One region of the Streptomyces sp. NPDC048197 genome, then DNA from elsewhere that is predicted to be linked to it. Evidence: riboswitches for the same ligand, from Rfam matches in the RefSeq annotation. Region 1 holds a riboswitch; each other region holds the start of a gene.

What was found. A riboswitch is a leader RNA that binds a small molecule or an ion and turns the genes downstream of it on or off. The one in region 1 is predicted to bind cyclic di-AMP.
Positions count from the first base shown of each region.
Region 2: it holds a riboswitch for cyclic di-AMP, as region 1 does, so the genes downstream of both, ACGF4C_RS03695 (M23 family metallopeptidase) here and ACGF4C_RS30680 (transglycosylase family protein) in region 1, are expected to answer to the same signal.
Region 3: it holds a riboswitch for cyclic di-AMP, as region 1 does, so the genes downstream of both, ACGF4C_RS36615 (M23 family metallopeptidase) here and ACGF4C_RS30680 (transglycosylase family protein) in region 1, are expected to answer to the same signal.

Region 1 is NZ_JBIDAJ010000031.1:80,049-86,577, forward strand. Features, by position in the region: gene ACGF4C_RS30660 (exopolyphosphatase) at 1-101, opposite strand, end outside; gene ACGF4C_RS30665 (DUF501 domain-containing protein) at 98-688, opposite strand; gene ACGF4C_RS30670 (septum formation initiator family protein) at 826-1,287, opposite strand; gene eno (phosphopyruvate hydratase) at 1,466-2,746, opposite strand; gene ACGF4C_RS30680 (transglycosylase family protein) at 3,059-3,715, opposite strand; cyclic di-AMP (ydaO/yuaA leader) riboswitch at 3,723-3,931, opposite strand; gene ACGF4C_RS30685 (transglycosylase family protein) at 4,145-5,188, opposite strand; gene ACGF4C_RS30690 (cytochrome P450) at 5,439-6,529, opposite strand, start outside.
Region 2 is NZ_JBIDAJ010000002.1:115,537-122,065, forward strand. Features, by position in the region: gene ACGF4C_RS03680 (DNA topoisomerase (ATP-hydrolyzing) subunit A) at 1-3, opposite strand, end outside; gene ACGF4C_RS03685 (pitrilysin family protein) at 352-1,689, shown strand; gene ACGF4C_RS03690 (M16 family metallopeptidase) at 1,725-3,107, shown strand; cyclic di-AMP (ydaO/yuaA leader) riboswitch at 3,373-3,526, shown strand; gene ACGF4C_RS03695 (M23 family metallopeptidase) at 3,539-4,339, shown strand; gene ACGF4C_RS03700 (GntR family transcriptional regulator) at 4,522-5,211, shown strand; gene ACGF4C_RS03705 (HPr family phosphocarrier protein) at 5,570-5,851, opposite strand; gene ACGF4C_RS03710 (GNAT family N-acetyltransferase) at 5,981-6,529, shown strand, end outside.
Region 3 is NZ_JBIDAJ010000051.1:20,753-27,281, forward strand. Features, by position in the region: gene ACGF4C_RS36595 (DEAD/DEAH box helicase) at 1-1,442, shown strand, start outside; tRNA gene ACGF4C_RS36600 (tRNA-Lys) at 1,626-1,701, shown strand; gene ACGF4C_RS36605 (PP2C family protein-serine/threonine phosphatase) at 1,967-3,109, shown strand; gene ACGF4C_RS36610 (DUF2332 domain-containing protein) at 3,274-4,551, opposite strand; cyclic di-AMP (ydaO/yuaA leader) riboswitch at 4,846-5,000, shown strand; gene ACGF4C_RS36615 (M23 family metallopeptidase) at 5,012-6,406, shown strand.

The DNA of each region.
Region 1 (6,529 bases):
CGGCGGTCGAGTTCCTTCAGCTCGCCGGTGGCGGGGTCGACGTCCGCGACCAGCAGGCGGATGGAGTTCGTACCGCAGTCGACGGCGGCGACGCGCTTCACTCGGACTCTCCCTCGTCGGTCCCGGTGACGGGCTCGGTGTCGTTGCGACCGTTGCTCTGGCCGTTGTGCTCGTTGCACGGGCTCACACAGGGGCCCTTCTTCCACCACTCCGGGAGCATGGCGATCGCCTCGTCACCGAGCGGGTTGACGCCCGGCCCGGCCGCCAGCGAGTGGCCGACGAGGACGTGCAGGCACTTGACCCGGTCGGGCATGCCGCCCGCGCTGGGGAAGCCCGCCAGCACCTCGATGGCGTCCCGCCGCCGGATGTAGTCCTCGTGGGCCGCGCGGTAGGCGGCGGCCAGCTCCGGGTCGGTCGCCAGCCGCTCGGTCATCTCCTTCATCACGCCGTTGGCCTCCAGCGTGCCGATCGCGGAGGCCGCGCGCGGGCAGGTGAGGTAGTAGAGCGTGGGGAAGGGCGTGCCGTCCTCCAGGCGCGGCGCCGTCTCGACGACGTCCGGCTGGCCGCACGGGCAGCGGTGCGCGATGGCGCGCAGGCCGCGCGGCGGGCGGCCGAGCTGCTCCTTGAAGGCGGCGATGTCCGCGGCGGTGGGCTCGGTGGGCTCGGTCTGGGGCGGAGGGGTTTCCATGGGCGCTTTCGGTGAGGTGATGGGTGGGACGACGGGACGGCGGCACTGCAGGACGGCGGCACAGCGGTACGGCGGTGCGTGCCGTCCCTGTCGACAGTACGGGGCCGCGCGCGCCGGCGGTACGGCCGGAGCCGGCGCTACCGCTTGGCGGCCTTGTCGGCCGCGTCGACCGCGTGCCAGAGGTTGTCGTACCAGGGGCGCTGCGCGGCCCGCGTCCCCTTGGGGGCGGCGGCGGTGCCGGAGCCGTCCTGGACGATGTATCCGGTCTCCCCCGGCATGACGTAGTGCAGGTGCCGGCGGGCCTGCTGGCGGACGTACTCGGGGTCCTGCCAGCGGGCCTTCTGCTCGCGCAGCCGGTCCAGCTCGGCGCCCGCGTCCCGGGCCTTGCGGCGCTGGTCGGCGATGTCGGAGCGCTGGGATACGTACTGCCTTATCGGGTACGCGAGCGCGACCACCAGCGAGCACATCACCAGGGCCAGCAGGGCGGCGCGGCCGGTGAGGCGGTTGCGGCGGGCCGGCCGGGCGCGGTAGACGCGGGCGGCGGCCTGCTCGCCGAGCGCCTTGAGTCGGGTCGCGGTCGAGAACCGGTCCGCGGGCACGTCGTCTCCCCTTCACTGACGGACGCCGGTCTGCGTCAAGCAGGTACGTCCCCGGCAACGGTACGGGACCGTCGCCGGGGACGTACGGGGCGCTGGGCGGTCGGCTCGCCCGATCAGCCCTTTCGGGCCGCGGGTCGGGCCGCCCCGGCGGAACCGCGGGGCTCCGCGCTCCGGGGCGTCAGCCCTTGAAGCGGGGGAACGCGCTGCGGCCGGCGTACACCGCGGCGTCGTCGAGGATCTCCTCGATGCGCAGCAGCTGGTTGTACTTGGCGACGCGCTCGGAGCGGGCCGGAGCACCGGTCTTGATCTGGCCGCAGTTGGTGGCGACGGCGAGGTCGGCGATGGTGACGTCCTCGGTCTCGCCGGAGCGGTGCGACATCATGCACTTGAAGCCGTTGCGCTGGGCCAGCTCGACGGCGTCCAGGGTCTCGGTCAGCGAGCCGATCTGGTTGACCTTGACCAGGAGGGCGTTGGCGGAGCCCTCCTCGATGCCGCGGGCCAGGCGCTCGGGGTTGGTGACGAACAGGTCGTCGCCGACCAGCTGCACCTTGGCGCCGAGCTTGTCGGTGATGACCTTCCAGCCGGCCCAGTCGTCCTCGAACAGCGGGTCCTCGATGGAGACCAGCGGGTAGGCGTCGACGAGCTCCTCGTAGTACTCGGTCATCTGGGCGGCCGAGCGGGACTGGCCCTCGAACTGGTACGAGCCGTCCTTGTAGAACTCGGAGGCGGCGACGTCCAGGGCGAGCGCGATGTCCTGGCCGGGGGCGTAGCCGGCCTGCTTGATGGCTTCCAGGATGAGGTCGAGGGCCTCGCGGTTGGAGCCGAGGTTCGGGGCGAAGCCGCCCTCGTCGCCCAGGCCGGTCGACAGACCGCGCTCCTTCAGGACCTTCTTGAGGGTGTGGTAGACCTCGGCGCCCCAGCGCAGGGCCTCGGAGAAGGACTCCGCACCGATCGGGGCGATCATGAACTCCTGGATGTCCACGTTGGAGTCGGCGTGCGAGCCGCCGTTCAGGATGTTCATCATCGGCACGGGCAGGACGTGCGCGTTCGGGCCGCCCAGGTAGCGGAACAGCGGGAGGTCGCTGGCCTCGGAGGCGGCGTGCGCGACGGCGAGGGAGACGCCGAGGATGGCGTTGGCGCCGAGCGAACCCTTGTTGTCGGTGGCGTCCAGGTCGAACATGGCCTGGTCGATCAGCCGCTGCTCGGTCGCGTCGTAGCCGACGAGCTCCGGGCCGATCTGCTCGATGACGGCCAGGACGGCCTTCTCCACGCCCTTGCCGAGGTAGCGGTTGGGGTCGCCGTCGCGGAGCTCGATGGCCTCGAAGGCGCCGGTCGAGGCGCCGGACGGCACGGCGGCACGGCCGGTGCTGCCGTCGTCGAGGCCGACCTCGACCTCGACCGTGGGATTACCTCGCGAGTCGAGAATTTCGCGGGCTACGACGACGTCGATGGACGGCACGTTGTCTCCTTCATGGGTGTCTGGAGTTGCAGCACGAGCCTAACGGCCCGAGGAGCGTCCGCCTGCCCTTGGCCCGCTCCGTGGGACGGAATAACCCCACAAGCAGCACAAAGGCCCAGCTCATGGGGCGTTTGCCGCAATGTTCGCCGAGCGGTGAAAGTCCGGCGGAGCGGCCGGCCGGCGGTGGCGCGGACGGCGGGGATCACGGCGGGGACGAGGGTGGGATACGGAGAAGCCCCGCCGCGGCGCGCCGGGGGGAGGGCGCGCCGGACGGGGCCGGTCTCAGCTGGGGTGTCCCGGTGCGGGGACGGCTCAGACGTGGAGCTTCTGACCCGGGAAGATCAGGTTGGGGTTGCCGCCGATGACGGACTTGTTGGCCGCGTAGACGGCCTTCCAGTGGGTGCCGTGCGCCTTGGCGATCTTGGCGAGGGTGTCGCCCGCCTTGACGGTGTAGTTGCCGTGGCCCTCGTTCTTCTTCGGGGCGGCCGGGGCGCTCTCGTGCTTCGGGGCGGCCGGGGTGCGCTTGACGGCGGCGTCGCTCTTCGCCGGCGCGGACTTGGCCACCGGGGCGCTGGTGTTCAGGTCGGGGGACGGACCGCCGGAGGTCAGGCCGCCGGCGCCGGCGCAGGACCAGGCGCCCGGGCCCTGGAGGGCGAGGAGCTTCTCGGCGGCGGCGATCTGCTGGGACTTGGTGGCGAGGTCCGCGCGCGGCGCGTACTTGGTGCCGCCGGCGGCGGCCCAGCTGGAGTTGGAGAACTGCAGGCCACCGTAGTAGCCGTTACCGGTGTTGATCGACCAGTTGCCGCCGGACTCGCACTGGGCGACCTTGTCCCAGGTGGCGACGGAGGCGGCGGACGCGGAGGTGGCGCCCATCAGCGGGACGGCCACGGCGGCACCGGCGACACCGGCGAGGGTGGCGACGCGGACGGCCTTGGAGGGACGACGGTGCTTGCCCTTGTTGATCAGCATGGTTCGTTCGTTTCCTCACCGACGCCTGCGAGGTGAGCTGTCGGGTTCGGACTGATGAGTCGCCCGGCCGGTGCCATCGGCACCGGGCTTCACCCCAAGCCGGCTGACCCGCTTTCACGGGCCGGGCCGGCGCCTACCTTGGTTCCCCCGCTCCTGCCTACGGCGCTTGCGCGTCAACTGCCTCCGACCACCGGCAGGATTCGGCGTGTGATCGAAGGGGCCCGCTTTGGCGAGCGGTGATGACCGTAATCAGGAACCCTTGTGGTGTTCAAACCCCCCCCAACTGGACCGAGTTGACCATTTTTGATCACGGAGGGGTCGTAAACCCGCAGGTGGGGACTGGTGCGACGGCGGTGGACCCTTCGGGGCCCACCGCCCCACAACGAGACGCTTGTCTCACTTTCGCCAAAGCGGGCCGAATCCGGCGAACTACCCCGCGGACTGCCCGAGATCGAGCTGCTGACCTGGTTGGATCAGGTCCGCGTCGGAGCCGACGACGTCCTCGTTGCGGTCGTAGAGCGCCGGCCAGCCACCCGGCAGCCGGTGCGCCTGGGCGATCGCTGACAGGCTGTCACCCGGCTGCACGGTGTACCCGTCGCCGCCCGCCGGGGGTGTCCGGTGCGCGTCGTCACCGCGCGAGGCGTGCCGCCCGCCGGCCGTCCGGCCGGTGCCGTCGTCCTCGCCCGGGTCCGCGCCGCCACGGTGCCGGCCCGAACCGCCCGGCACGCCGTCCGTCCCCGTACCGCCCTGCGACCCGTCCTGCGGCCCGTCGGAGGCCGTGCCGTCCGCGGAGCCCGGGCCGCTGCCGTCGTCCGTGCCGCTGCCGTTGCCCGTGCCGCTGCCGTCGTCGGAGGGGCCGGGGGTGCCGGACGGGTCCTCGCCCCGGTCGCCGGGTGTCGCGTCGCCGGACGGCCCGGACGAACCGGAGGTCCGGTCGGGGCCGGGGGACGATTCGCCGGTGCCGGCGGAGTCCGAGGGGGCGGGAGTGGACGGGGACGGCGTGGTCTGCGACGGCTCGTCACCGGCCGGCTCGTCACCCGCATCGCCACCGGGGTTGTCGGCCGTCCCGTCGTGCATCCCGGTGGAGCCGGTGGAGCCGTCGTCGTCCGAGGGGTCGGGTATCGGGGCGCTGGTGCCGCCCGGGTCGACCTGCGGCGCCCGGCCGTCCTTCGTCAGGCCGGCGTTCACCGCACAGCTCGGCCAGGCGTCCGGGCCGAGGTCGTCGAGGATCGTCTCGGCCACCGCGATCTGCTGGGCGCGGCTGGCGAGGTCGGGCCGTGAGGCGTAGGCCCCGCCGCCGTGCCGGTCCCACATGTCCTGGGTGAGCTGGAGGCCCCCGTAGAAGCCGTTGCCGGTGTCCGAGCTCCAGATGCCGCCGCTCTCGCACTGGGCGACCCGGTCCCAGGTCGCGGTGTCGGCGGCGTGCGCGCCACTGGCGGAGAGCAGGGGCAGTGCGAGTGCCGAACCGGTCACTCCCGCCGTGACAAAGATGGCCGGTGCTTGACGGGGGCGACGGTGTCGGCCGTTCCCGGAACGCATGCGGATGCCTTTCGCGCGGCGGTTGAGTTGTCGCGATCCAGCGGCTTCCTCGGCAGTGTGTTCGAGGAGCCGTCGATCGTGGATCGAAAGGTAGCCGGGGTCACGGGTAGTCACAAGTCGGTGTAGCGGAGATCACGCGCAGGTCACGTCCTGACGCTCTGTCACCATCGGCCTCCGCCGCTGGTCAGGGCCGCTCGGGCGCGAACTCCACGGGCAGCGACCGCAGTCCGCGCATGATGAGACCGCCGCGCCAGCGCAATTCGCCCGGTTCCACCGCAAGCCGGATGTCCGGAAGCCGGGTCAGCAGCGTGGCGAGCGCGGTCTGCCCTTCGAGCCGGGCGAGCGGGGCGCCCAGGCAGTAGTGGATGCCGTGCCCGTAGCCCAGATGCTGATTGTCACGCCGGGTCAGGTCGAGCACGTCCGGCTCGGGGAAGCGTGCCGGGTCGCGGTCGGCGGCGGCCAGGACGACCAGGACGGGGTCGCCCTCGGCGATCCGCTGCCCGCCGAGGGTCAGCTCCTCGGTGGCGAACCGCCAGGTCGCCAGCTCCACGGGGCCGTCGAAGCGGAGCAGCTCCTCAACGCCGGTGGTCAGCAGCCCGGTGTCGCCCGCCGCCAGCGACTTCTGCAGCAGCTCGCGCTGGGCGGGGTGGCCCAGCAGGGCGTGGATGCCGTTGCCGATGAGGTTGACGGTGGTCTCGAAACCGGCGAAGAGCAGGATGAACGCCATCGCGGCGGCCTCGTTCTCGGTGAGGTGCTCACCGTGGTCCGAGGCCCGGATCAGCCCGGAGATCAGGTCCTCGCCGGGCGTCGGCCCGGCCGGCAGCGCCTCCCGCTTGCGGTGGATCAGCTCGGCGAGATAGCCGCGCATCTTCTTCACCGAGCGCGCGACCCCGCCCCGCGGCCCTCCCCCGTGCCGGATCATCATGCCCGCCCAGTCCCGGAAGTCGTCCTGGTCCTCGCGCGGCACGCCCAGCAGGTCACAGATCGCGTAGATCGGCAGCGGGAACGCGAACTCGTGGATCAGATCGGCCTCGCCGCGGCCGGCGAACCCGTCGATGAGGTGATCGGTCAGCTCCTGCACCCGGGGCGCGAACTCGGCGACCCGACGGGGTGTGAACGCCTTGCTGACCAGCCGGCGCAGCCGGGTGTGGTCCGGCGGGTCGATGTTGAGCAGATGCGTCATCAGGTTGGCGCTGCGCTCGCCCGGGATGCCGACCTTGCCCTTGCCGTGCGCGGACTCGCTGTGGTGCACCGGGTTCTTGGAGAGCCGGGCGT
Region 2 (6,529 bases), on a different contig from region 1:
CATCGCGGCTGCGGCTCCTTCTGCTGCGTCTACTGCCGAGGTCGGGGACGGCGCCGGGGCGTCGTCGGTCAATCAGCCGGGTCGATCAGCTGGGGGATCAACCGGCGAGTATCTCTGAGTCTGACGCGGACCATTGTGGACCGCCCCACTGACAACGCCGACCGCGACTCCCCCTTCCGCCCCTGCGACGGCCTGGTGGCGGCCCCCACGACGGCCCGGCGGCCGCCCGGTGACGGGCTTCTGCGCGGGTCCTCGTTCGGGGGCGGTCCTGCGGGAACTTCGCCAGATGCCGACGCGGTTGCATACAGTGACAGAACTTCCTCGCAAGCGATCGAAGGGACGTACATGCCCATGGGTCACACGGCCACAGAACAAGCCGGCTCCGGCGGCCTGACAGCGACCGAGCACCGGCTGGCCAACGGCCTGCGCGTGGTGCTCTCCGAAGACCACCTGACCCCGGTCGCAGCGGTCTGCCTCTGGTACGACGTCGGCTCCCGCCACGAGGTCAAGGGCCGTACGGGCCTGGCTCACCTCTTCGAGCACCTGATGTTCCAGGGTTCCGCGCAGGTGAAGGGGAACGGCCACTTCGAGCTGGTGCAGGGCGCAGGCGGTTCGCTCAACGGCACCACGAGCTTCGAGCGCACCAACTACTTCGAGACCATGCCCGCCCACGAGCTGGAGCTGGCGCTCTGGCTGGAGGCGGACCGCATGGGTTCGCTGCTGACCGCGCTCGACGAGGAGTCCCTGGAGAACCAGCGCGACGTCGTCAAGAACGAACGCCGCCAGCGCTACGACAACGTCCCCTACGGCACGGCCTTCGAGAAGCTGACGGCCATGGCGTACCCCGAGGGCCACCCGTACCACCACACCCCCATCGGGTCGATGGCCGATCTGGACGCCGCCTCCCTGGAGGACGCCCGGGCGTTCTTCCGTACGTACTACGCGCCCAACAACGCCGTCCTGTCGGTCGTCGGCGACATCGACCCGGCCCGGACGCTGGCCTGGATCGAGAAGTACTTCGGCTCGATCCCCTCCCACGACGGCAAGCAGCCGCCCCGGGACGGCACCCTGCCCGACGTGGTCGGCAGCGAGCTGCGCGAGGTCGTCGAGGAGGAGGTGCCCTCCCGTGCCCTGATGGCGGCCTACCGCCTGCCGCACGACGGCACCCGTGAGGCGGACGCCGCCGACCTCGCGCTGACCGTCCTGGGCGGCGGCGAGTCCTCCCGCCTGTACAACCGGCTGGTGCGCCGCGACCGCAGCGCCGTCGCCGCCGGCTTCGGTCTGCTGCGGCTGGCCGGTGCGCCCTCCCTGGGCTGGCTGGACGTGAAGACGTCCGCCGGGGTGGAGGTGCCCGCCATCGAGCGGGCGGTCGACGAGGAGCTGGCGCGGTTCGCCGCCGAGGGGCCCACCCCGGAGGAGATGGAACGGGCGCAGGCCCAGCTGGAGCGCGAGTGGCTGGACCGCCTGGCGACGGTCAGCGGCCGCGCCGACGAACTGTGCCGCTTCGCCGTCCTGTTCGGCGACCCGCAGCTCGCGCTCACCGCCGTACAGCGGGTCCTGGACATCACCCCCGAGGAGGTGCAGGCGGTCGCCAAGGCCCGGCTGCGCCCCGACAACCGCGCGGTGCTCGTCTACGAGCCCACCGAGCCGGCCGGCAACGGCACCGAGGAAGGGGAGACGGAGCAGTGAGCGACGCCACCCGCCAGGATTCCGCAGGGAGCACCATGCAGTTCCACCCGCAGCCCCAGAGCGGCGCGCCCAAGCCGTGGGCCTTCCCGGCCCCCGAGCGCAGCCAACTGCCCAACGGCCTCACCCTCCTGACCAGCCACCGCCCCGGCCAGCAGGTCGTCGCGGTCGAGATCAACCTCGTCGCGCCGCTGGACGCCGAGCCCGAGGGCCTGGACGGTGTCGCCACGATCATGGCGCGCGCCCTGTCCGAGGGCACCGACAAATACGACGCGGAGGGCTTCGCCGCCGAGCTGGAGCGCTGCGGCGCCACGCTGGACGCGCACGCCGACCACCCCGGCGTACGCGTCTCCCTGGAGGTCCCGGCGTCCCGGCTGACCCGCGCGCTCGGCCTGCTCGCCGACGCGCTGCGCGCCCCCGCCTTCCCCGAGAGCGAGATCGAGCGGCTGGTCCGCAACCGCCTCGACGAGATCCCGCACGAGCTCGCCAACCCGGCCCGGCGCGCGGCGATGGCGCTCTCCAAGGAGCTGTTCCCGGCCACCGCGCGGATCTCCCGCCCCCGCCAGGGCACCGAGGAGACCGTCGCGCGGGTCGACGCCGCGGCCGTGCGCGCCTTCTACGACGCGCACGTCCGGCCCGCCACGGCCACCGCCGTGATCGTCGGTGACTTCACCGACATCGACCTGGCCGCGGCGCTCGCCGACACCCTCGGCGCCTGGACCGGTTCGACCGCCGAGCCGGTCAGGGCCACCCCGATCGCCGCGGACGACACCGGCCGCGTGGTGATCGTGGACCGCCCCGGCGCGGTCCAGACGCAGCTGCTCCTCGGCCGGATCGGCGCCGACCGGCACGACCGCGTGTGGCCGGCCCAGGTGCTCGGCACGTACTGCCTGGGCGGCACCCTCACCTCCCGGCTGGACCGCGTGCTGCGCGAGGAGAAGGGCTACACCTACGGGGTGCGTGCCTTCGGCCAGGTATTGCGCTCCACGGCTCCCACGTCCCCCGAGGGCGCCACCGGCGCGGCGTTGCTCGCCATCAGCGGCTCGGTGGACACCGCCTCCACCGGGCCCGCGCTGGAGGACCTCTGGAAGGTGCTGCGGACCCTCGCGGCAGAGGGGCTGACGGACGAGGAGCGGGACGTCGCGGTGCAGAACCTCGTCGGGGTGGCGCCGCTCAAGTACGAGACCGCGGCGGCCGTTGCGGGCACCCTCGCCGACCAGGTGGAGCAGCAGCTCCCGGACGACTATCAGGCGCAGTTGTACCTCCGGCTCGCGGAGACCGGCACGGTCGAGGCGACCGCCGCCGCCGTCAATGCCTTCCCGGTGGACCGCCTGGTGACCGTCCTGGTGGGCGACGCCGCGCAGATCACCGAGCCCGTCAAGGCGCTGGGCATCGGAGAGGTGACGGTCGTCAGCGGCTAGCCGTCTCTTGGCGCATGACGATGCGTCATGTCTTCACCGGCTCCCGTGGTGTTCGCTCACCACGGGAGCCGTTGCATGTCCGTGCGAGTCGGCCGGAGTCCGGCCGGAGCCCGTCGGTGTCCGCCGTATGTCCGGTTTGTGAGGGCTCGTTGAGCCGGAACTTGTGGCATCCCGCACAAAATCGCGGTTCCGTTTGGCTCCGCAAAGTGGCCCCGATTAGCGTCGGTCCGGCTGTTCGTCACAACTCCGCCACAACAGTGGCACCGGACAGTCATCGCCGAGTCCCCCTACGGCGCGAGCCAGGGGAGCCGGGGACCCACGTCCCTGGGGTGAATCGGGCCCCTCTCCGGAGGAGCCCGTAGGAGACCTTCCTGCTCCGAACCCGTCAGCTAACCCGGTAGGCGAGAGGGAAGGAAAGGACAAGCCAGCACATGGCGTTCACCCGTGCCACCGGGAAGCACCGCAGGGCCAGCCGCAGCGCCCGGACGACCCGCAACCTCGCCGGCATAGCCACCCTCGCCACCTCCGGCGTCGTCGGAACCCTGGCTTCGCCGGCGCTGGCCGCCACCGACGCGGCCCGCACCCAGGACACCGGTCTCACCCAGGCCGTCGTGCTCGGTGACGAACTCGCCCACCGCCTGGAGGTCCAGGCCGACGCCCAGCAGGCCGCCGCCGAGGTCGCCGCCGTGAAGGCGAAGGCCGAGGCCGAGGCCAAGAAGCGCGCGGCGGAGGCCGAGCGGCACGCCGAGGCGGCCAGGAAGAAGGCAAAGGCGGAGCGCGAGGCCAAGGAGCGGGCCGCCCGGGACGCCGAGCGCAAGCGCCTGAACGCCTTCGTCGCCCCCGTCGCGGGCTCCTACGTCTCCACCGGCTACCAGGCCTCCAGCAGCCTGTGGTCGTCCGGCAGTCACACCGGCATCGACTTCCACGCCGCCACCGGGACCTCCGTGCACGCGGTCGGCGCGGGCACCGTCGTCGAGGCCGGCTGGGGCGGCGCGTACGGCAACAACATCGTGATCAAGATGCACGACGGCACGTACACCCAGTACGGCCACCTGTCGTCGATCGGCGTCTCGGTCGGCCAGACCGTCACCCCCGGCCAGCAGATCGGCCTCTCCGGGGCCACCGGCAACGTCACCGGCCCGCATCTGCACTTCGAGGCCCGCACCGGCCCGGACTACGGCTCCGACATCGACCCGATCGCGTATCTGCGGTCGCACGGCGTCAACGTCTGAGCCGGCGTCCGACCGGTCCGCCCCACACCCTCGGCGCACGCCTCCACATGCCCCGCGCCGGCTGGCCAAAAAATATCGCCGAATACGCGGAGTCCGTCGGAAAAGCCGCGCCGGTCGAATAGAGTCTCGGAAAAGCCGCCGACCGGCGGCGTTTTCCGGGGATTACGGCGGAGGCACGATCGATGCGAGGCCATATTTCCGCGCATGCGGTGTGCACGGCGATTCGCGAGGACATCGTCTCCGGTGCACTGGCGCCGGGGAGCCGGCTGATCGAGGAGATCCTGGCGGCCCGCTACGGCGTCTCCAGAGTGCCGGTCCGCGAAGCGCTGCGCACCCTGCAGTCGGAGGGCTTCGTCACCACCCGCCACCACGCGGGCGCCTGCGTCGCCGAGCCCACCGAGCAGGAGGCCGCCGACCTGCTCGACATCCGCGCCCTGCTGGAGCCGCTGGGCGCGGCCCGCGCGGCCGCCCGGCGCACCCCCGCCCATCTGAAGGTGCTGCGCGGACTGGTACGGCTGGGCCGCGAGCGGGCCCGCCACGGCAGCCCCGCCGACCTGCGCCAACTCGACGGCTGGTTCCACGAGACGCTGGCCCAGGCGGCCGGCAGCCCCAGCCTGACCGCGCTGCTGACCCAGCTGCGCCGCAAGATCGAGTGGATGTATGCGACGGAGCCGACGCCGCGGGCCGGTGAGGCCTGGGACGACCACGGCGCGGTGCTGGACGCGGTGGCCCGGGGCGACGCGGAACGGGCCCGCGCCCTGATGGCGGCGCACATCGAGCGGTCGCTCCCGGTGTACCGGCTGCGGCGCCTCGCCGCACCCGACGTGAGCGATACGAAACGGCCCGTCAACACAGCGCGCGCCCGTTCTTAACAAGCGGGCCGTATACAAAGGGGTACGCGTTTTCCGGGGCGGCGATGGTTTCCGCCTTTGATTACTGGTTTCGGCACGTGCCTGCTTTCCGGCGCGTATACGACACCGCAGGCTTTCCGGTGCATGCCTTTCCCTCGCGTACTGGCCGCCCCGATCCATGAGAATTCCGTGGCGGTCGGCACGGCATTTGCGTGGCCGAGGGCACGGTATTTCCCAGGACCGGCCTTTCGCCGGAACGACGTTTCCCCGGACGGCCTTTCCCCGGACGGCATTTCTCCGGCACGCAGAACGGCCCCGCCGCGGCACCTTTTCAGGTCACCGTGGCGGGGCCGCCGTACGAAGGGGCGTCCCGGGGGACTCAGACCGTCTCGGGGAGCTCTTCGAGACCCTCGGCGACCAGCTTGGCCAGGCGGTCGAGCGCCACCTCGGCGCCCTCGGCGTCCGAGGCCAGCACGATCTCCTCGCCGCCCTGGGCGCCCAGGCCCAGGACCGCGAGCATGGAGGCCGCGTTGACCGGGTTGCCATCGGCCTTGGCGATCGTCATCGGGACGCCGGCGGCAGTGGCCGCCCGGACGAAGATCGATGCGGGGCGGGCGTGCAGGCCCTCGGCCCAACCGACATTGACGCGGCGCTCAGCCATGGTGTTGCCCTTCAAAGTCGTGACTGTTGTCTAGACCATTCTCTCACGCTGCCGGGACTGCTCCCAGCCCCCGACCCCGAGATTACGCGCGCCGGGCCGGTTGTCGGTGGCCGGTCGTACGCTGTCCGCATGCAGAAGCCGCCGGACCACGCATACCCGACCCACTGGGAAGCCGACGTGGTGCTGCGCGACGGCGGCACGGCGCGGATCCGCCCCATCACCCCCGACGACGCCGAGCGGCTGGTCTCCTTCTACGAGCAGGTCTCGGACGAGTCCAAGTACTACCGCTTCTTCGCGCCCTACCCGCGCCTGTCCGACCGCGATGTGCACCGCTTCACCCACCACGACTACGTCGACCGGGTCGGGCTCGCGGCCACGGTCGGCGGCGAGTTCATCGCCACCGTCCGCTACGACCGGATCAACGACCAGGGGCTGCCCGCCAAGAGCCCCGAGGACGACCAGGCCGAGGTCGCCTTCCTGGTGCAGGACGCCCATCAGGGGCGCGGAGTGGCCTCCGCCCTGCTGGAGCACGTCGCGGCCGTCGCCCGCGAGCGCGGCATCCGGCGGTTCGCCGCGGAGGTGCTGCCCGCCAACACCAAGATGATCAAAGTCTTCACGGACGCCGGGTACACCCAGAAGCGCACCTTCGAAGACGGCGTGGTGCGGCTTGAGTTCGAC
Region 3 (6,529 bases), on a different contig from region 1:
ACGTCCTGGTCGTGAAGCCGAAGGACAAGGCGCCGGTCACCGCCGCCATCGCCGCCCGCAAGGGCCGCACCATCATCTTCGTCCGCACCCAGCTGGGCGCCGACCGCATCGCCGAGCAGCTCGTCGAGTCCGGCGTGAAGGCCGACGCGCTGCACGGCGGCATGACCCAGGGCGCCCGCACCCGGGTCCTCGCGGACTTCAAGGACGGCTACGTCAACGCGCTGGTCGCCACCGACGTCGCCGCCCGCGGCATCCACGTCGACGGCATCGACCTGGTCCTGAACGTCGACCCGGCCGGTGACCACAAGGACTACCTGCACCGCTCGGGCCGTACCGCCCGCGCCGGCCAGTCCGGCACGGTCGTCTCGCTCTCGCTGCCCCACCAGCGCCGGCAGATCTTCCGCCTGATGGAGGACGCCGGGGTGGACGCCTCCCGGCACATCGTCGGCTCCGGCACCTTCGACGAGGACGTCGCCCGGATCACCGGCGCCCGTTCGCTCACCGAGGTCCAGGCCGAGTCCGCCAACAACTCCGCCAAGCAGGCCGAGCGCGAGGTCGCCCAGCTCACCCGCGAGCTGGAGCGCCTGCAGCGCCGGGCCGCCGAGCTGCGCGAGGACGCCGACCGGCTGACCGCCCGGGCCGCCCGCGAGCGCGGTGAGGACCCGGCCGAGGTGCTGGCCGCCGCCGCGGAGACCGCCGCTGCGGAGGTCGCCGCCGAGGCCGCCGCCGCCGAGCGGAGCGCCGCCGACGAGCGCCGCCCGGCCGCCTCCGACCGTCGCGACGACCGCGGCAACTTCGAGCGCCGGGACCGTCGTGACGACCGTCGCGACGACCGTGGTGGCTTCAACCGGGACGAGCGTTCCGGTGGCCGTTCCTTCGACCGGGACCGTCGTGACGACCGCGGTGGCTTCCGCCGGGACGACCGCGGCGACCGCGCCGGTGGCCGTTCCTTCGACCGCCGCGACGACCGCTCCGGTGGCCGTTCCTTCGACCGCGACCGTCGCGACGACCGCGGTGGCTTCGAGCGCCGGGACCGTCGTGACGACCGCCGTGACGACCGTGGTGGCTTCAACCGGGACGAGCGTTCCGGTGGCCGTTCCTTCGACCGGGACCGTCGTGACGACCGCGGTGGCTTCCGCCGGGACGACCGCGGCGACCGCTCCGGTGCCCGTTCCTTCGACCGCGGCGACCGCGGCTTCAACCGCGACCGCGGCGACCGCCCGAGCCGCCCGTTCCACCGCGACGACCGCTCCGGCGGCTACCGCTCCGGCGGTGGCGACCGGCCCTTCAACCGCGACGACCGCTCCGGCGGCCGCCCCTCCTCCGGTGGCCACCGCTCCGGCGGTGACCGCCCCTACGGCCGCCGTGACGACCACCGTGGCGCCACCGCCGGCTCCTACGGCCGCCGCGAGGACAAGCCGCGCTGGAAGCGCAACGGCTGATCACTGACCGACGCCGCTCACCACCGGGCCCGTACGCACACAAGTGCCGTACGGGCCCGGTGCGTTGTGCGGTCGAGGAGCCCCGCCCAAGGGCCCGCCGCACGGCCCGCGGCACCCCTGTGACCTGGCCGTTCGGTAATGCCTTCGGGTTGCGGCACGTCCTCGGGCTATGCTGCTCGGTGCGGGCCATTAGCTCAATTGGCAGAGCAGTGGACTTTTAATCCATTGGTTCAGGGTTCGAGCCCCTGATGGCCCACCAGAAGGGGAAGGGGAGGGGCTGGTTCCCTCCCCTTCCCTTTTCCCTTGCTTTCTTTCTCCCCTCCTCCTGGTGACACCCGTCGATGGTCCTCCGGGGATCCGTCCGGTGATCCTCCGGGGCCCGTCATGTGATCCGGCGCTGACCCGTCCGGCCCCCGTGGGATCGCCGTGCCTCCCCGGAGCGGACAGCCTTGGGACGTCGAGGTGACGGCCGGCATGCCGGTACTCGTACGGCGGACGGGTGGAGCGGGGAGAGGCCGGTGCGGATGCTGCAGGGCGACGGGCCCTCCACGGGCGACGGGGAGCGCCGGGCGCGCCGGGCCCGGATGTCCCCGCTGGGCCGGAGCCTGGCCTGCTGGCTCCCCGTCGTCCTCATCGTCGGCGGCCTCGCGTTCGACATGGCGACGCCGCCCAGCTACACCGCCGCGCCCTTCTTCTCCGCCGCCCCGCTGGTGGCGGCGCCGCTCCTCTCGCTGCCCGCCACCGCCCTCACGGCCCTGGCCGCCATGGCCGGCGAGTCCCTGGTGGTGACGTACCGCAGTGCCGCCCAGGACACCCACGAGTCGGTGACCGAGATCGCGACCGTCTTCGTGGTCGCCCTGCTGGCGCTCGCCATCAACCGCGTCGTCCGGAGGTCCGACGCCCGTCTGGCCTCCGTACGGGACGTCTCGGAGGCCGCGCAGCGGGCCGTCCTGCCGGCGCCGCCCGAGCGGCTCGGCGGGCTCGCGGTCGCCGCCCGGTACGTGGGCGCGCGGGCGGACGCCCGGATCGGCGGCGATTTCTACGCCGTGCAGGACACCCCGCACGGCGTACGGCTGATCGTCGGTGACGTCCGTGGCAAGGGGCTGGAGGCGGTGGAGGCCGCCGTGGTCGTCATCGGCGCCTTCCGGGAGGCGGCGGAACAGGAGGCCACCTTGGAGGCGGTGGCCGGCCGGCTGGAGCGGGCACTGCAACGGGAGGGCGGGCGGCGCGCGGGGATCGATCAGTACGAGGGGTTCACCACCGCGGTCCTGGCCGAGATCCCGGCCGACGGGCGGCCCGTGCTGCGGGTCCTCAACCGCGGCCATCCAGCGCCTCTGCTGCTGGGCCCGGACGGCGGGTTGTGCGAGCTGATGCCCGTCGTGCCTGCGCTGCCGCTGGGGATGCGCGAGGTGGCGAGCTGGCCGGACCGTTCCGACGAGTCGTTCTTCCCGGCCGGTTCGCTGCTCGTCTTCTTCACGGACGGCGTGACCGAGGCCCGCGACCTGCGCGGCCGCTTCTACGACCCGGCCGACAAGCTCCGCGGCCGGCGCTTCCCGGACCCCGGCAGCCTCCTGGACGCCCTCATCGAGGACGTCGCCCGGCACACGGGCGGGGCCCCCGCGGACGACATGGCCCTGCTGGCGCTGCAGCGGCCGATGGGGGAGTGAGAGCTCGGCGACTCTGCGACTCGGCGACTCGACGATCCGGGCCGGTTCGCGCGGCGCACTTCTACGGCGGGCGGAAGGGCTCACAAGGGTGCGCCAGGGGCCTGGGCCTGGGCCTTGGGCCTGGCCGGGGCCAGCCGCTGCCAGGCCCAAGTCCCGGGGGCCTACTACAGCGGGCGGAAGCTCTGGCCGTGCGGGTCGGTGAGCGCGACCGGGTGCCCGTCCAGGGCGAGGGTCAGCTGCAGCGGGTCGTCCGGGCGTGGGGTGTGGTGCGCGGGCAGGGGGAGCCACGGCAGTACGGAGTGGTGCTCCTGGGAGATCCAGTGCCCGCCGCCGTCCCGCCCGTCGAGGACCGACGGTACGAGCCGGGCGAACTCCTCGCGCCGGGCGTACGGCAGATAGCTCAGCACGGAGGTGTGGAACACGACCAGCGTCGCCCCGGCCGGCGCCTCGGCCGCCAGCGCGGGCAGTTCGTCGATCAGGTCCCCGCGGACGATCCGCGGCCGCGGCACCGCCCGCACCGCGTCCACGGCCGCGGACAGCCGGGCCGCCCGCGCCTCGTCGCCGGGCCATACGAGCGACTGCAGCCAGCGCAGGTCGTCCGGCTCGGCGACCGGGTCGAGCGGTGCGAGATCGATCCCGGCCCGCCAGACGACCTCGGGCAGGCGGGTGGGGAGGTGCGACGCCCCTTGCCCTGCCGGCCCTGCCCCCGCCCCCGGCACTGGCGACGGCACCTGGCAGTGGAAGACCACGGGGCTGTCGGCCGCGCCTACTTCGGCGAGCGGGGCGTGGGCTGCCGGTCCGCCCGCTTCCCCGTACCCGTACTCGTGTCCGTGTCCGTACGCGTACCGATAGCGGTCCGGGTGCAGGCACAGCCCGGCCGAGGTGCCGACCTCCAGGAGGGCCAGCGGCTGGGGCAGCCGGGCGAGCAGCGGCAGCAGCGTGGCGCAGCGGGCCGGTTCGTTGGTCTGGGTGCCGCGGCGCATGATCACGTCCCGCACCTGGTCCCAGTGCCGGATCGTCCATTCGCGCCAGCGCCCGTACGCCGCCGCGCCGCGCGGGCCCTGCTCCGCGTGCGGGCCGTCGAGGTGGCGTACGGCGGCGAGCAGGAGCTGGGGCTGCTGCTTGTTGCCGGCCGGCAGCGAACCCGCCAGCAGCTCGCACAGCTCCTGGTCCTGGCCGATCCGGGCGCTCAACTCCTCGTGGGCGTCGGACCGGCCGCGCGCCTCGCGCCAGGAGAACTCGTGGTACCGCCGCGCCACGTCCTGGGCGTTTCCGGTCGGGATTCCGCCGTGGCCGGGACGGCCGTGACGCCCGGGGCCGGCGTTGCGGAGGCGTTCGGCGGGTCCGGGGCTCTCGGCGTATCCGGGACTTTCGAAGTGTCCGGGGCGCTCGGAGTGTCCGGGGTGCAGGGAGTGTCCAGGGCGCTCGGCGTTGACGACCATGATCCGACGTTACTGTCTTCACGTTCCGTAATGGGCAGGCACCCCTCCGCATAACAACTGACGCACAATCATCGAGAGATCGTTTAGACGCGGCACGGGGCGGTGCGGTCAACTCGCCCGATTTATGGCCATGGTGACCGGAAAACACCACGCCAAAGCTGGTGCGCGAGGCATATGGATTCCCGGGAAGGCTTGGAAAACCGTCGCGATCTCTATTACTGTCCGATAACGCAGCGCGGTCGTCCCAGCCGCCGCAAGAGGCGGCACCGTGCGCCGACGCCGAATCCCGCACGCGCTTTTCACGCACCTCCAGCACCTCGAACTGCACCAAGGGAACCGGGGAACCACCACCTTGGGGTGAATCGGACGCCTTCGCCAGAGGGTGCCCGTAGGAGACCTTCCTGCTCCGAACCCGTCAGCTAACCCGGTAGGCGAGAAGGAAGGAAAGGAGTGCGCCCCCGTGGCGTCCAACAGGCCTGTCCCCGAGGCTCCGTCCGCCTACGACTCCGACGACCGGGGCCCGGGCGCCCCGTATGCCCGGTACGCGTCAGGCGCTCCCAACGCCCCCAACGCCTTCGCGCATCCCGGCGACACCGCAGTCGCCACTGACACTGCTTTCGCCACCGACACTGCTTTTGGCACCGACGCCACTGTCGGTGCCGACACGGCTGTCGTCACCGACACCCGCTGCGCGGCGGCCGGTGAGGCGAACGGTGACGCCGACGGCCAGTGGGAGGAATGGAACCCCACCGAGGAGTCCGTCCGCCCGGTCCGCGGCAAGCACCGGGTGGCCAGGCAGCGCGGCGGTGGACTCGCCCGCGGCGGGACGGTCCTGGGCGTCGGCGTCATCGCGGCGGTCGGCGCGGGCGGGATGGCCACGGCCGAGGGCCGGCCGCCGGTGCCGATCTCGATGCCCGACCTCGGCGGAGTGGCCGACGCCGTCTCCGACCACCTCCCGGACGCCGCCTCCCTGCCCGGCGTCGGCGACCTGATATCCGACGGCGGCTCGCACACCGATGGGGGCGCGCACACCGCTTCCGCCTCCTCCGCCACCACTCCCGCCGACCCGCTCACCGGGAACGCCGGGCCGGGCTCGCCGTCCACCACCGGCACGGGCGCGGACGCGGGCGCGGGCGGGGGCGCCGGATCGAGCACGGGCACGGACTCTGGCTCCGGCTCTGACGCGGGTACGGGCTCGGGCTCTGGCGCGAACGCCGGTGAGGCGCTGCGCAGCCGCATCCTCCAGCAGGCCGACGCCCAGCAGGGCGCCGCCGAGCAGGAGACCCGCGAGGCCGCCGAGCAGGCCGCGATCAAGCAGGCCACCACGGACGCCGCCGCGGACCTGAAGGCCGCCGAGCAGGCCGCGGCCGCCAAGAAGGAGGCAGCGGCCGAGGCCAAGCGCAAGGCCGAGGAGGAGGCCCGCCGTAAGGCCGAGGCCGAACGCCTCGCCAAACTGGCGCAGAGCTTCATCACCCCGGTCTCCTCGTACACCCTCACCGCGAGCTTCGGGCAGGCCGGTGACCGCTGGGTCGCGGACCACACCGGCCAGGACTTCGCCGCCCCGACCGGCACGCCCGTCAAGGCCGTGCACTCCGGCACCATCACCCAGGCCGGCTGGGCCGGTTCGTACGGCTACCGCATCGTCCTGACCCTCGACGACGGCACCGAGCTGTGGTTCTGCCACCTGTCCTCGATGGTCAAGACCTCGGGCAAGGTCAGCACCGGCGACGTCATCGGCCGGGTCGGCGCCACGGGCAACGTCACCGGACCCCACCTCCACCTGGAGGTACGCCCCGGCGCCGGCGACCCGATAGACCCGATGCCCTGGCTGCGCGACCACGGCGTCAACGTCTGAGCACCTGACGGGCGGGGCGGGCGGCCACGGCGCGAAGGTGGCCGCCGCCCGAGGAGCGAGAAGGTCCGAGGAGCGAGAAGGTCCGAGGAACGGGAATAACTCCCGTAAGCGGGAATAGCCACT